2 regions of the Streptomyces sp. NPDC107546 genome follow, and region 1 is predicted to be linked to the other one. Evidence: riboswitches for the same ligand, from Rfam matches in the RefSeq annotation. Region 1 holds a riboswitch; the other holds the start of a gene.
The links. A riboswitch is a leader RNA that binds a small molecule or an ion and turns the genes downstream of it on or off. The one in region 1 is predicted to bind cyclic di-AMP.

Region 1 (7,108 bases):
GATCGCGCGCAGCCCACGCGGGGGGCGCCCGAGCTGCTGCTTGACGGCCTCGACGTCCGCGTCCGTCGGCTCGGTGCGCGGGGTGGGCGGCGGAGGGGTTTCCATGGCTCTCTTTCAGACAGTCTTTCTCATGGGTGCGTCAGGTCCGTCGGGATGCGTCCGGGTGCGTGACGGGCGCGTCAGGGCGCGGTGCGCTCACCGGCCGGACCGTCGGCCCTGTCCGCCGCGTCGGCCCTGTCCACCCCGTCCCAGAGGCCGGCGTACCAGGGGCGTACGGCCGTGCTCCGGTCCGCGCGCGACGGCTTGACCGCGTCCGGGTCGATCACGATGTAGCCGGTCTCCCCCGGCATCACATAGTGCAGCCGCTGGCGGATCTGCTGCTCCGCGTAGGCGTCGTCCTGCCAGCGCGCCTTCAGGTCACGCAGCTGTTCGACGCGCTTGCGGGCCTCCTCCTGCTGCCGCTCCAGGTCGGCGATCTCGCCGCGCTGGGAGACGTACTGCCGCATCGGGTAGGCCAGTGCCACGATCAGCGAGCACAGGACGAGGGCGAGGAGCGCGGCCCGGCCGGTGAGCCGGGAGCGGCGGGCCTGGCGCCGGGTCTGGGAGCGGTAGACCCGGGCGGCCGTCTGCTCGCCGAGCAGCCTGAGCCTGGTCGCGGTGGAGAACCGGTCGCGGTCCTTCCCGGCCATGTCTCCCGCCTCCCCTTCACACGCGCGTACGTCCCCGCACACGGTACGGGACCGAGTACGGGGACGTACGTACGACCGGCCAAGCCTTGCCCGGGCTTGCCCCAGCGGCTTGCCTCGTCTCAGCCCTTGAAGCGCGGGAAGGCCGAGCGGCCGGCGTACACCGCGGCGTCGTCGAGGATCTCCTCGATGCGCAGCAGCTGGTTGTACTTGGCGACGCGCTCGGAGCGGGCCGGGGCGCCGGTCTTGATCTGGCCACAGTTGGTGGCGACGGCCAGGTCGGCGATGGTGACGTCCTCGGTCTCGCCGGAGCGGTGGGACATCATGCACTTGAAGCCGTTGCGCTGGGCCAGCTCGACGGCGTCCAGGGTCTCGGTCAGCGAGCCGATCTGGTTGACCTTGACCAGCAGGGCGTTGGCCGCGCCCTCCTCGATACCACGGGCCAGGCGCTCGGGGTTGGTGACGAACAGGTCGTCGCCGACCAGCTGGACCTTGTCGCCGAGCTTGTCGGTGATGACCTTCCAGCCGGCCCAGTCGTCCTCGAACAGCGGGTCCTCGATGGAGACGAGCGGATAGGCCGCGACGAGCTCCTCGTAGTACTCCGTCATCTCGGCGGCGGAGCGCTCCTTGCCCTCGAAGAGGTACTTGCCGTCCTTGTAGAACTCGGAGGCGGCCACGTCGAGCGCGAGGGCGATCTGCTGGCCGGGGGCGTAACCGGCCTCCTTGATGGCCTCCAGGATGAGGTCGAGGGCCTCACGGTTGGAGCCGAGGTTCGGGGCGAAGCCGCCCTCGTCGCCGAGGCCGGTGGCCAGGCCCTTGCTCTTCAGGACCTTCTTCAACGTGTGGTAGACCTCGGTGCCCCAGCGCAGCGCCTCGGAGAAGGACTCCGCGCCGATCGGGGCGATCATGAACTCCTGGATGTCCACGTTGGAGTCGGCGTGCGAGCCGCCGTTGAGGATGTTCATCATCGGCACCGGCAGCAGGTGCGCGTTCGGGCCGCCCAGGTAGCGGAACAGGGGCAGGTCGCTGGCCTCGGAGGCGGCGTGGGCGACGGCGAGGGAGACGCCGAGGATCGCGTTGGCGCCGAGGGAGCCCTTGTTGTCGGTGGCGTCCAGGTCCATCATCGCCTGGTCGATCAGGCGCTGTTCGGTGGCGTCGTAGCCGACCAGCTCCGGGCCGATCTGCTCGATGACGGCGAGAACGGCCTTCTCGACGCCCTTGCCCTGGTAGCGGTTGGGGTCACCGTCGCGGAGCTCGATGGCCTCGAAGGCGCCGGTGGAGGCGCCGGACGGAACGGCGGCACGACCCGTGCTGCCGTCGTCGAGGCCGACCTCGACCTCGACCGTGGGGTTGCCTCGGGAGTCCAGGATTTCCCGGGCTACGACGACGTCGATGGACGGCACGAGCATCTCCTTCTTGGATGTGACGCTGGAAGTGCGGGGCTGTCTGCCTTGCGGCTGTGCCTTGCGACTAGAGCCTAACCGCCCCGGGCTGTCGGCCGGCCTACCGACCGTCCCGTGGACAGGGTGACGGTACACATTGTTCCTGCCCGGAACAAAGGGCTGGGGAAAGGTCGGGTGAAATCCGCACGGCCGGACAGCGAACGGGCCGGACAGCGAAGAGGCGTGACAGCGAACGGGCGGGACAGCGAACAGGGCGGACAGCAAAAACCCCGCTCCGGCGCGCACGGGGGAACACGCACCGGAGCGGGGAGCCCGTGGGGACGGGGGTGGGCCCTCACGCGACCCCCGCGGTGGGGGTCACGCCTGGCAGGGGCCTGCGGCCCGGCTACCGGGTGGCTGTCACTTCAGGTGCAGCTGCTGGCCCGGGTAGATCAGGTCGGCGTCCTGGACGATGTCCTTGTTCAGGTCGAAGAGCTTCGTCCAGCCGCCCTGGACGTGGTGGGTCGCGGCGATCGAGCTGAGGGTGTCGCCCTTGACCACCTTGTACTCGCCGTCGCCCTTCTTGACCTTCTGGCCGGTCGGGGTGGTGACGGTCTTCTGCGGAGCCGGGCGCTGCGCGGAGCGGTTGGCCGCCTGCCGCTCGGTCGAGCGGGTGGTGGTGCTCTTCGTGGTGGTGCTCTTCGCGCCGCTCGAGGAGCCCGTGGCCGCGGAACCGTTGTACGCGGCGCTGGTCAGGCCCTTGCCGCACACCGGCCAGGCGCCCTTGCCCTGGCCCGCGAGGACCTTCTCGGCGACGGCTATCTGCTGGCCCTCGGTGGCCAGGTCGGCGCGGGAGGCGTAGGCGGTGCCGCCGTACGCGGCCCAGGTGGAGTTCGTGAACTGCAGACCGCCGTAGAAGCCGTTGCCGGTGTTGATGTGCCAGTTGCCGCCGGACTCGCACTGGGCGACGGCGTCCCACTGGGCGGCGGTGGCCGCGGAGGCGTTCCCGGCCGCGAGGAGCGGGCCGGCGATGGCAGCGCCGGCGACACCGGCGAGCGCGATGGCACGGGTGGCCTTGGACGGGCGGCGGTGCTTACCGTTGCCGGAACACAGCATGGTTCATTCCCCTCACCGACGCCTGCGAGGTGAGCTGTCGGGTTCGGGCCGGTTGAGTTGCCCGGCCGTGCCCCTTGCGGAACACGGCTTCACCCCGAGCCGCTTCCGGTCAACTCCCGGATGCGGCGCCTACCTTGGGTCCCCCGCTCCTGCCTACGGCGCTTGACGCGACGACTGTTCCCGTACGGCCGCTGGCAGGATTCGGCGTTGCGACCGCCGGGGCTCGCTGTGGCGAGCGATCACGACCGTAAGCAGTCGATCGCCGGAATTTCAAAGACGATCAGGGCTTATGAGACCCATATCTCACTTTCACCAAACAGGACATTCAGCGCGAAGTGGGTCGTCAACTTCCGCCACGGAAGGGGCAGTTCAGGACGAGTCGCCGGTCGGGTCGGCGCCGAGCGCAAGGCTCTGACCGGGGAGGATGAGGTTCGGGTCGGCGCCGACCGTCTGCCTGTTCGCCTCGTACAGCGCCGTCCATCCGCCGCTGAGGTCAAGGGAGTCGGCGATGGACGACAGATTGTCCCCGGGGCGGACGGTGTACGAACCGTCGACGGCGTCACGCGCGTCCGTGGTGCCGCGCGAGGCGTGCCGGCCGGACACGTCCGACGTACGGCCGTCCGCCGCACTCTCGTCGGCGCCGTCGCCGCGATGACGACCGGCGCTCGAGGTCTCGGGCGAACTCGCCCCGGACGAGGCATCGTCCTGTGTCGACTTGTCCGACCCATCGCTCTTCGTCGTGGCCGCCGGAGCACCACCGGACCCCTGTGCGCTGTTGGCGGCGTCGGCGGTCGACGCCCCGAACGAGGGTGAGGACGAGGAGGACGAAGGGGACGAAGAGGATGAAGAAGGCGACGGAGTGGTCGACGCAGATGATCCGGACGAGTCGGACAGACCGGAGTCAAGACCGGACCCGAGACCGGAATCGGAGGACGATCCGCCGTCGGACGACGAGTCCCCGGCGACACCCGTGTCGACACCGGCGGAGCCGGAGTCCTTGCTCAGACCGTTCAGCAGGCCGCAGGTGCCCCAGACCCCCACGCCCCGGGCCGCCAGGACCTTCTCGGCGACGGCGATCTGCTGCGAGCGGCTCGCCTGGTCGGGGCTCGGCGCGTAGTCGAGACCGCCGTACCTGTCCCAGTCGTCCTGCGTCAACTGCAGCCCGCCGTAGTGACCGTTGCCGGTGTCCGCGCTCCATGAGCCGCCGCTGACGCACTCCGCGACCTGGTCCCAGGTGACGCCGGTGGCCGCGCTCGCGCCGGTGGCGCCGAGCAGCGGAATCGCGATCGCTGATCCGGTCACCCCTGCCGCGACGAGGAGAGCCGGAGCCTGACGGGGGCGACGGTGACGACCGTTCCCGGAGAGCATGCGGTTGCCTTTCACACGACAGCATCGACCGACGCGACGGCCGTGGCGTGCGGACCGCCGCGTTGCTGCGTGAACGTATCCGCACTGGATCGCTTGTCACAAGTTAATGCAGCGTAGATCACGTGAAGATCACAGAGGTGAGATCCTGTCACCTTCTTGTGACCACCGGCGTGTTCGCCGTGTCATGTCCGGATGTCGGCGGGAGCTTCGTGACCTTTCTCCGGTACCGGTGTGAACGCCACGGGCAGCGTGCGCAGGCCCCGCATGATGAGTCCGCCGCGCCACCGCAGGTCGGACGGGTCGACCGCGAGCCGCAGGTCCGGCAGGCGGGTCAGGAGCGTGGCGAGCGCCGTCTGTCCCTCCAGGCGGGCCAGGGGAGCGCCCAGGCAGTAGTGGATGCCGTGCCCGTACCCGAGGTGCTGGTTGTCGCGGCGGGAGAGGTCGAGGACGTCCGGGTCGGCGAAGCGCGCCGGGTCCCGGTCCGCGGCGGCCAGGACCACCAGGACGGGGTCGCCGGCGGCGATGTCCTGCCCGCCGATGGTGAGCGGCCGCGTGGCGAACCGCCAGGTGGCCAGCTCCACCGGGCCGTCGTAGCGCAGCAGCTCCTCGACGCCGGTCTCGAGCAGGTCGCGGTCCCCGGCGGCGAGCGACCGCTGCAGACGGGCCCGCTGCCCGGGGTGACCGAGGAGCGCGAACGTGCCGTTTCCGATGAGGTTGACGGTGGTCTCGAACCCGGCGAAGAGCAGGATGAAGGCCATCGCGGCCGCCTCGTTCTCCGTGAGGTGTTCCCCGTGGTCGGAGGCACGGATGAGTCCTGAGATGAGGTCCTCGCCGGGGCCGGGCTCGGCGGGCAGCGCCTGGCGCTTGCGGTGGATGAGGTCGGCGAGGTAGCCGCGCATCTTCTTCACCGACCGCGCGACGCCGCCTCGCGGTCCTCCCCCGTGCCGGATCATCATCCCGGCCCAGTCGCGGAAGTCGTCCTGGTCCTCGCGCGGGACGCCGAGCATGTCGCAGATGGCGTAGATGGGGAGCGGGAAGGCGAACTCGTGGATGAGGTCGGCCTCACCCCTGCCCGCGAACCGGTCGATGAGTTGGTCGGTGAGTTCCTGGACCCGCGGCGCGAACTCCGCGACACGCCGGGGCGTGAAGGCCTTGGAGACGAGCCTGCGCAGCCGGGTGTGGTCCGGCGGGTCGATGTTGAGCAGATGCGTCATCAGCTCGGCCTTGCGCTCGCCGGGGATGCCGGTCTTGCCCTTGGCGTGCGCGGGCTCGTCGTGATGCGCCGGGTTCTTGCTCAGCCGCTGGTCGGCGAGGGCCTGCTTGGCATCCGCGTACCGGGTGACCAGCCAGGCCTCGACACCGCTCGGCAGCCTCGTCCGGTGCACGGGGGCGTGCTCGCGGAGCCAGGCGTAGGCGGGGTACGGGTCGGCGGCGAACTCCCAGGTGAACAGTTCGGGGGCGGGGGAGGCGGTCTGGCCGTTCACTGCTCCGAGCCCCCGCTCTCCACCTCCCGGATCGCGTCCCGGTACGCGCGTGCCGCCGCGCGCAGGGCCGCCTCCGGGTCCACGCCCTCCGCCTCCGCGCGCGCGGCGAGCGCCAGCAGCTCGTAGCCGATGCCGTCGCCCTGCGGGAGCGGGACGTCGAGGTCGGCGGTGCGGACCCGGGAGTGCAGCTTCGCGGCGAGGGCGAGGCCCGGCTGGCCGAGCGGGATGCCCTCCGTCACCGACGTGCGCCGCTTCTCGACCGCCTTGGTCCGCAGCCAGTGCTCCTTGACCTCCTCCGGCGTCGTCGCGGTCTCGTCCCCGAACACGTGCGGGTGGCGGTGGATCAGCTTGGCGACGATGCCGCCCGCCACGTCGTCGATGGAAAAGGGCGCGTCCGGGTGCTCCTCGGCTATCCGGGCGTGGAAGACGACCTGGAGCAGGACATCGCCCAGCTCCTCCCGCAGCTCCTCGCGGTCGCCCGCCTCGATGGCCTCGACCAGCTCGTACGCCTCCTCGATGCCGTACTTGGCCAGGCCCAGGTGGGTCTGCCGGGACGACCAGGGGCACTCGGCGCGGATGCGGTCCATGACCTGCACCAGGTCCAGGAGACGGGCGCCCGGGAGGTCGTACGACGCGGGCAGCAGCTCCAGCTCCGGCATGTGGACGCGACCCGATCCGGCGAGGCGCGCCAGGCCGTCCGTCAGCGTGGGCTCACCCTCACCCGTGGCGACGACGACCACCGTGCGGCCGCCGGCGCAGGCGTCGACCAGCTCCTGCGCGCTCGGGGCGGCCTCCTCGACCGCTATGCCCGCCTCGCGCAGATAGGGCAGCTGCGGGTGCGCGCCGTCCGCGCACAGGACCCGGTCGGCGGCGTGCAGCGCCTGCCAGGCGGGCCAGGACAGGAGACCGGGCGCGACCCGGTGGCTGGTGGTGAGCAGGACGATCCGGCCGGGCTCGGCGGTCGCCTCCGGTCCCGGGACCGCTTCGAAGCTGGTTGCGTTCACCCTCCGAACGTAACGCACGCCACGCTCGGCCCCCGGAGTTGTCCACAGGCATGGACCAGCGTCCCTGG
Region 2 (7,108 bases), on a different contig from region 1:
GGGCCCGGGACGTGCTTCATCAGCGCGTCCAGGTCCGCGTTCGGATACCTGATCAGATGGCGGGCGGCCGCGATCACCTCACGCAGGTTGTGCGGCGGCATGTTGGTCGCCATGCCGACCGCGATGCCCGACGAGCCGTTCACCAGCAGGTTCGGGAAGGCGGCGGGCAGGGCCACCGGCTCCTGCTCCTGGCCGTCGTAGTTGGGCGCGAAGTCGACCGTGTCCTCGTCGATCGACTCGGTCATCAGACTCGTGGCCTCGGCCATGCGGCACTCGGTGTACCGCATGGCGGCCGGCGGGTCGTCGTTGCCCAGCGAGCCGAAGTTGCCGTGGCCGTCGACCAGCGGCACGCGCATCGAGAACGGCTGGGCCATGCGCACCAGGGCGTCGTAGATCGACGCGTCGCCGTGCGGGTGCAACTTACCCATGACCTCGCCGACGACGCGGGCGCACTTCACATAGCCGCGGTCGGGGCGCAGGCCCATCTCGTTCATCTGGTAGACGATCCGCCGGTGCACCGGCTTGAGGCCGTCCCGGGCGTCCGGCAAGGCCCTTGAGTAGATGACCGAGTACGCGTACTCGAGGAAGGAGCCCTGCATCTCGTCCACGACGTCGATGTCGAGGATCCTCTCCTCGTACGAGTCGTCGGGTGGCGGGGTCTTCGTGCTGCGGCGGGCCATCGCTGCCGGCTCCTTCACCGTCTGTGCTGGGCATGGAAACGAATCTGACGCCGACCATTGTGGACCGCCGCACCGACAACGGGGACCGGGGCCCTTCCGCGGGGCCGGTGAACCGGCCCGACGGCGATCACGACCGTCCCGCCTCCGACGCGTCAACGGTGAGCGTCCCCCACCCCACGTAATCATGGTCTCGCTCTCGGCGTACGCCGCCCGGGAACTTCGCCACCGGTCGGCACGCTTGCATACAGTGACAGCACCGGCAGGAAACCGCGGGTTTTCCGCGACAGCTTCCGCGATCGAAGGGACGTACATGCCCATGGGTCACACGGCCACAGCCGAGGCAGGCTCCGGGGGCCTGACAGCGACCGAGCACCGCCTGGCCAACGGTCTGCGCGTGGTGCTCTCCGAGGACCACCTGACCCCGGTCGCGGCGGTGTGCCTCTGGTACGACGTCGGCTCCCGGCACGAGGTTCAGGGGCGCACGGGTCTCGCCCACCTCTTCGAGCATCTGATGTTCCAGGGCTCCGCCCAGGTCAAGGGCAACGGCCACTTCGAGCTGGTGCAGGGAGCGGGTGGCTCGCTCAACGGCACCACCAGCTTCGAGCGCACCAACTACTTCGAGACCATGCCCGCCCACCAGCTGGAGCTCGCCCTCTGGCTGGAGGCCGACCGCATGGGCTCCCTGCTCGCCGCGCTCGACGACGAGTCCATGGAGAACCAGCGGGACGTCGTGAAGAACGAGCGCCGCCAGCGTTACGACAACGTCCCCTACGGCACCGCCTTCGAGAGGCTGACCGCGCTCGCCTACCCGGAGGGCCACCCTTACCACCACACGCCGATCGGGTCGATGGCCGACCTGGACGCGGCGACCCTGGAGGACGCGCGCGCGTTCTTCCGCACCTACTACGCGCCGAACAACGCGGTGCTGTCCGTCGTCGGCGACATCGACCCCCAGCAGACCCTCGCCTGGGTCGAGAAGTACTTCGGGTCCATCCCGTCCCACGACGGCAAGCCCGAGCCGCGCGACGGCTCGCTGCCCGAGACCATCGGCGAGCAGCTGCGCGAGGTCGTCGAGGAGGAGGTTCCGGCGCGCGCCCTGATGGCCGCCTACCGGCTGCCGCACGACGGTACGCGCGCGTGCGACGCGGCCGACCTGGCGCTCACGATCCTCGGCGGCGGCGAGTCCTCCCGCCTGTACAACCGGCTCGTGCGTCGTGACCGCACCGCCGTCGCCGCCGGGTTCGGCCTGCTACGGCTCGCCGGTGCGCCTTCGCTCGGGTGGCTGGACGTGAAGACCTCCGGTGACGTCGAGGTGCCCGTCATCGAGGCCGCCATCGACGAGGAACTCGCCCGGTTCGCCGAGCGGGGCCCGACGGCCGAGGAAATGGAGCGCGCCCAGGCCCAGTTGGAGCGCGAGTGGCTGGACCGGCTCGGCACGGTCGCGGGCCGCGCCGACGAACTGTGCCGGTACGCCGTGCTGTTCGGCGACCCCCAGCTCGCCCTGACCGCCGTCAAGCGCGTGCTCGAGGTCACCGCCGAGGAGGTGCAGGAGATCGCCCAGGCCCGCCTGCGCCCCGACAACCGCGCGGTGCTCGTGTACGAACCGGTCGGGGCCGAGGCCGAGACCCCGGAAGCAGCCGAGACCACCGACGAGACCGAGGAGTCGGCGAAGTGAGCGAGCTCGCGACCATGGAGTTCCACCCGCAGCCCCAGCCCGGCGAGGCCCGGCCCTGGGCGTTCCCGGCGCCCGAGCGCGGCACGCTCGACAACGGCCTGACCGTGCTGCGCTGTCACCGTCCCGGCCAGCAGGTCGTCGCCGTCGAGGTGCTCCTCGGCGCCCCCCTGGACGCCGAGCCGGCCGGCCTCGACGGTGTCGCCACGATCATGGCGCGCGCCTTCTCCGAGGGCACCGACAAGCACTCCGCCGAGGAGTTCGCCGCCGAGCTGGAGCGCTGCGGCGCCACCCTCGACTCGCACGCCGACCACCCCGGCGTCCGCCTGTCCCTGGAGGTTCCGGTCTCCCGCCTCCCCAAGGCGCTCGGACTGCTCGCCGACGCACTGAGGTCGCCGGCATTCGCGGACAGTGAGGTGGAGCGCCTGGTCCGCAACCGCCTCGACGAGATCCCGCACGAGATGGCCAACCCGGCCCGCCGCGCCGCCAAGGAGCTCTCCAAGGAGCTGTTCCCGGCGTCCTCGCGCATGTCACGCCCGCGTCAGGGCACCGAGGAGACGGTCGCGACCATCGACGCCGCGGCCGTCCGTGCCTTCTACGAGCGGTATGTGCGCCCCGCGACGTCCACCGCGGTCGTGGTCGGCGACCTCACCGGGATCGATCTCGACGAGCTCCTCGGCGACACCCTCGGCGCCTGGGCGGGGGAGCCCGTCAAGCCGCGCCCGGTGCCCCCGGTGACCGCCGACGACACCGGCCGCGTGATCATCGTGGACCGTCCGGGCGCCGTCCAGACGCAGCTGCTCATCGGCCGTGTCGGGCCCGACCGTCACGACCGCGTGTGGCCCGCCCAGGTGCTCGGCACGTACTGCCTCGGCGGCACCCTCACCTCCCGCCTGGACCGCGTCCTGCGCGAGGAGAAGGGCTACACCTACGGGGTGCGGGCCTTCGGGCAGGTGCTGCGCTCCGCGCCCGACGGCACGGGCGCCGCGATGCTCGCCATCAGCGGCTCCGTCGACACGCCGAACACCGGCCCGGCGCTCGACGACCTGTGGAAGGTGCTGCGCACCCTCGCCGCCGAGGGCCTGACGGACGCCGAGCGCGACGTCGCCGTACAGAACCTGGTGGGGGTGGCACCGCTGAAGTTCGAGACGGCGGCGGCCGTCGCGAGCACGCTCGCCGACCAGGTCGAGCAGCACCTGCCGGACGACTACCAGTCGACGCTGTATCAGCAGCTGGCCGCCACGGGCACGGTGGAGGCCACCGCGGCGGTGGTGAACGCCTTCCCCGTGGACCGTCTGGTCACCGTGCTGGTGGGCGACGCCGCGCAGATCAAGGAGCCCGTCGAGGCGCTCGGCATCGGCGAAGTGAGCGTCGTCGCCGCCGAGTAGAGCGCACCGTACGCGCGCGTGCGCCGCGCCTCTCCCGGGGCCCTGGTGACTTTCCGTGTCACCAGGGCCCCACCCGTTGGCGAGTTTGTCCGTATTGCCACAGAGGTTGCCTCTCTGCCCTGTGGGATGCGCTACAAACCCCCTCCTGCGTTTGCTGATTGAAAGACGGTCCCCTTAGCGTCATTCGGGCTGTCCGTCAGGCAGTGCGCCGCACCCGCGGCACCGGACAGTCATCGCCGAGTCCCCGTACGGCGCGAGCCAGGGGAGCCGGGGACCCAAAACCACAGTCCCTGGGGTGAATCGGGCGCGAGCCCGTAGGAGACCTTCCTGCTCCGAACCCGTCAGCTAACCCGGTAGGCGAGAGGGAAGGAAAGGACCAGCCACTTCATGGCGTTCACCTGCGCCACCGGGAAGCACCGTCGCCCGAGCCGTGTGAAGCGTACGACTGCGAACGCCGTCGGCGTGGCAGCGCTCACCGCCACCGGTGTCATCGGCACCCTCGCCGCCCCGGCCCTCGCCGCCGGCGCCCCCGTCGAGCAGACCGGGCTGCTCCAGGCCGTCACCCTCGGTGACTCGGTCGCCGAGAAGATCGACGCACAGGCCGCCGCCCAGAAGCAGGCCGCCGAACAGAAGCAGGCCGAGGAGGCCGCGCGCAGGAAGGCCGCCGAGAAGGCCCGCCAGGAGCGCGAGGCCAAGGAGCGGGCCGCGCGCGAGGCCGAGCGCAGGCGTCTCAACATGTTCGTGCCGCCGATCTCCGACTCCTTCGTGTCCACCGGTTACAAGACCGGCGGCTCCCTGTGGTCCTCCGGCTCCCACACGGGCATCGACTTCCACGCCGCCACGGGCACGCCCGTGCACGCCGTCGGCGCCGGTACCGTCGTCCAGACAGGCTGGGGCGGCGCGTACGGCAACCAGATCGTCATCAGGATGAACGACGGTACCTACACCCAGTACGGCCACCTGTCGTCCATCGGCGTCTCCGTGGGGCAGCGGGTCACCCCCGGCCAGCAGATAGCCCTCTCCGGGTCCACCGGCAACACCACGGGGCCGCACCTGCACTTCGAGGCCCGTACCACTCCGGAGTACGGCTCGGACATCGACCCCGTCGCCTACCTGCGCTCGCACGGCGTGAACGTCTGACGGCCGGCGCCCGCGACCCGCGCGCCCGCACCCGACGGCCCCGGCTGATCAGCCGGGGCCGTCGTCGGCTTTCGAACGTTGCGTGTCCAAAAAATATCCCTGGATTCCGACCCGCCGTCGGAAATTCCGGCCCGCTGCAATAGAGTCGGTTGAACACACGTCAATCGCGTGCGTTTCACGGGGATTAAGGCGGAGGTCGGTCATGCGTATTCCGGCGCACTCGGTCTGCACGGCGATCCGTGATGACATCGTCGCGGGTGTCTACGAGCGCGGCAGCCGGCTCACCGAGGAAGTCCTCGCGCGCCGCTACGGCGTCTCCCGCGTCCCCGTGCGCGAGGCGTTGCGCACCCTGGAGGCCGAGGGCTTCGTCGTCACCCGCCGGCACGCGGGCGCGTGCGTGGCGGAACCCACCGAGCAGGAGGCCGCCGACCTGCTGGAGATGCGGATGCTGCTGGAGCCGCTCGGGGCCGCGCGGGCCGCGCAGCGGCGTACCGAGGCCCACCTCAAGGTGCTGCGCGGCCTGGTCCGACTGGGCCAGGAGCGGGCCAGGAGGGGCCAGAGCGAGGATCTGCGCTCCCTGGGCGGCTGGTTCCACGAGACGCTGGCGCAGGCCTGCGGGAGCCCCGCGCTTACCTCGACGCTGGCCCAGCTGCGGCACAAGATCACATGGATGTACGCGGTCGACGCGCCGGTCAGCCCCGTGGAGTCCTGGGCCGAGCACGGCGGCATCGTGGACGCCGTCGCGCGCGGGGACGGCGAGCGGGCGCGGGCGATCACCGCGCTGCACGCGGAACGCTCCACGGCCGCGCACCGGCTCCGCTTTCCCGGCGGGACGGACCACGCGGACCGTGTGAGGACTTCGCAACACCACGTAAACATGTCGGCGCTCCGGCATTAACACGAGCACCGTATACAAAGAGGAATATCCGGTTGAAGCCCTGTTTTCGGCTGTCTGTTTTTCGCGTGCGTCCATAAATTAGACGTGCGCCGTTTCGGTGTGCCCTGTGCGACTTTATTCGTGCCGAGGGGCAACACCGTGCGCCGATTTATTGCGTGCTCCGTTCCTCGCCGTTCCCTGCCCCGGGACCGCATTCCTCGCCGGCCTCGCCGTCTTTCGACGGGAGCTTGCCCGGCACGACAAAAGCCGCGCCGCCATGACGGCGGCGCGGCTGAAGCAGGGTGCTGCTGCCCGAAGGGTCAGACGGTCTCGGGGAGTTCCTCGAGGCCCTCGGCGACCAGCTTGGCCAGGCGGTCGAGCGCGGCGTCCGCGCCCTCCGCGTCGGAGGCCAGGACGATCTCCTCGCCGCCCTGGGCGCCGAGGCCCAGAACCGCCAGCATGGATGCGGCGTTGACGGGGTTGCCGCCCGCCTTGGCGATCGTCACCGGAATGCCGGAGGCCGTGGCTGCCCGGACGAAGATGGAGGCGGGGCGGGCGTGGAGACCCTCGGCCCAGCCGACGTTGACGCGGCGCTCAGCCATGTGTTGCTGCCCTTCAGGTGTATCAGGGTTGTCTAGACCAGTGTTCCATAGGTGAAGCGTGCCCGGAAGGGCACCGTCCGTCCTCGGCGGGCCGGGACCGATCCCCTCAGCCTGCCTCGCGCCGCCTGCGGACGCGAGCCTTACTCTGGGGCCCATGCAGACCACGTCGGACCGGCACGAGTACCCCGCCCACTGGGAGGCCGACGTGGTGCTGCGCGACGGCGGCACCGCGCGCATCAGGCCCATCACCGTCGATGACGCCGAGCGCCTCGTCAGCTTCTACGAGCAGGTCTCGGACGAGTCGAAGTACTACCGCTTCTTCGCGCCGTACCCGCGCCTGTCCGCCAAGGACGTCCACCGCTTCACGCACCACGACTTTGTGGACAGGGTGGGACTCGCGGCCACGGTCGGCGGCGAGTTCATCGCAACCGTACGCTATGACCGCATCGGTACCGACGGCCTGCCCGCCTCCGCGCCCGCCGACGAGGCCGAGGTCGCCTTCCTCGTGCAGGACGCGCACCAGGGGCGCGGCGTCGCCTCCGCCCTCCTCGAACACATCGCGGCGGTGGCCAGGGAGCGAGGCATCCGCCGGTTCGCCGCCGAGGTGCTGCCCGCCAACACCAGGATGATCAAGGTGTTCACGGACGCCGGGTACCAGCAGAAGCGCAGCTTCGAGGACGGTGTCGTACGCCTGGAGTTCGATCTGGAGCCCACCGACCGGTCGCTGGCCGTCCAGCGCGCCCGGGAAC

Region 2: linked by a shared signal. The riboswitch ahead of ACZ7L1_RS00425 (M23 family metallopeptidase) and the one ahead of ACZ7L1_RS10570 (transglycosylase family protein) in region 1 are both predicted to bind cyclic di-AMP.

What each region holds. Positions count from the first base shown of each region.
Region 1 is NZ_JBVKBA010000006.1:21,572-28,679, forward strand. It holds gene ACZ7L1_RS10555 (DUF501 domain-containing protein) at 1-105, opposite strand, end outside; gene ACZ7L1_RS10560 (FtsB family cell division protein) at 180-689, opposite strand; gene eno (phosphopyruvate hydratase) at 809-2,095, opposite strand; gene ACZ7L1_RS10570 (transglycosylase family protein) at 2,489-3,184, opposite strand; cyclic di-AMP (ydaO/yuaA leader) riboswitch at 3,189-3,355, opposite strand; gene ACZ7L1_RS10575 (LysM peptidoglycan-binding domain-containing protein) at 3,554-4,552, opposite strand; gene ACZ7L1_RS10580 (cytochrome P450 family protein) at 4,735-6,036, opposite strand; gene ACZ7L1_RS10585 (nucleoside triphosphate pyrophosphohydrolase) at 6,033-7,040, opposite strand.
Region 2 is NZ_JBVKBA010000001.1:98,960-106,067, forward strand. It holds gene ACZ7L1_RS00410 (DNA gyrase/topoisomerase IV subunit A) at 1-680, opposite strand, end outside; gene ACZ7L1_RS00415 (M16 family metallopeptidase) at 991-2,355, shown strand; gene ACZ7L1_RS00420 (M16 family metallopeptidase) at 2,352-3,740, shown strand; cyclic di-AMP (ydaO/yuaA leader) riboswitch at 3,965-4,115, shown strand; gene ACZ7L1_RS00425 (M23 family metallopeptidase) at 4,128-4,880, shown strand; gene ACZ7L1_RS00430 (GntR family transcriptional regulator) at 5,083-5,778, shown strand; gene ACZ7L1_RS00435 (HPr family phosphocarrier protein) at 6,078-6,359, opposite strand; gene ACZ7L1_RS00440 (bifunctional acetate--CoA ligase family protein/GNAT family N-acetyltransferase) at 6,514-7,108, shown strand, end outside.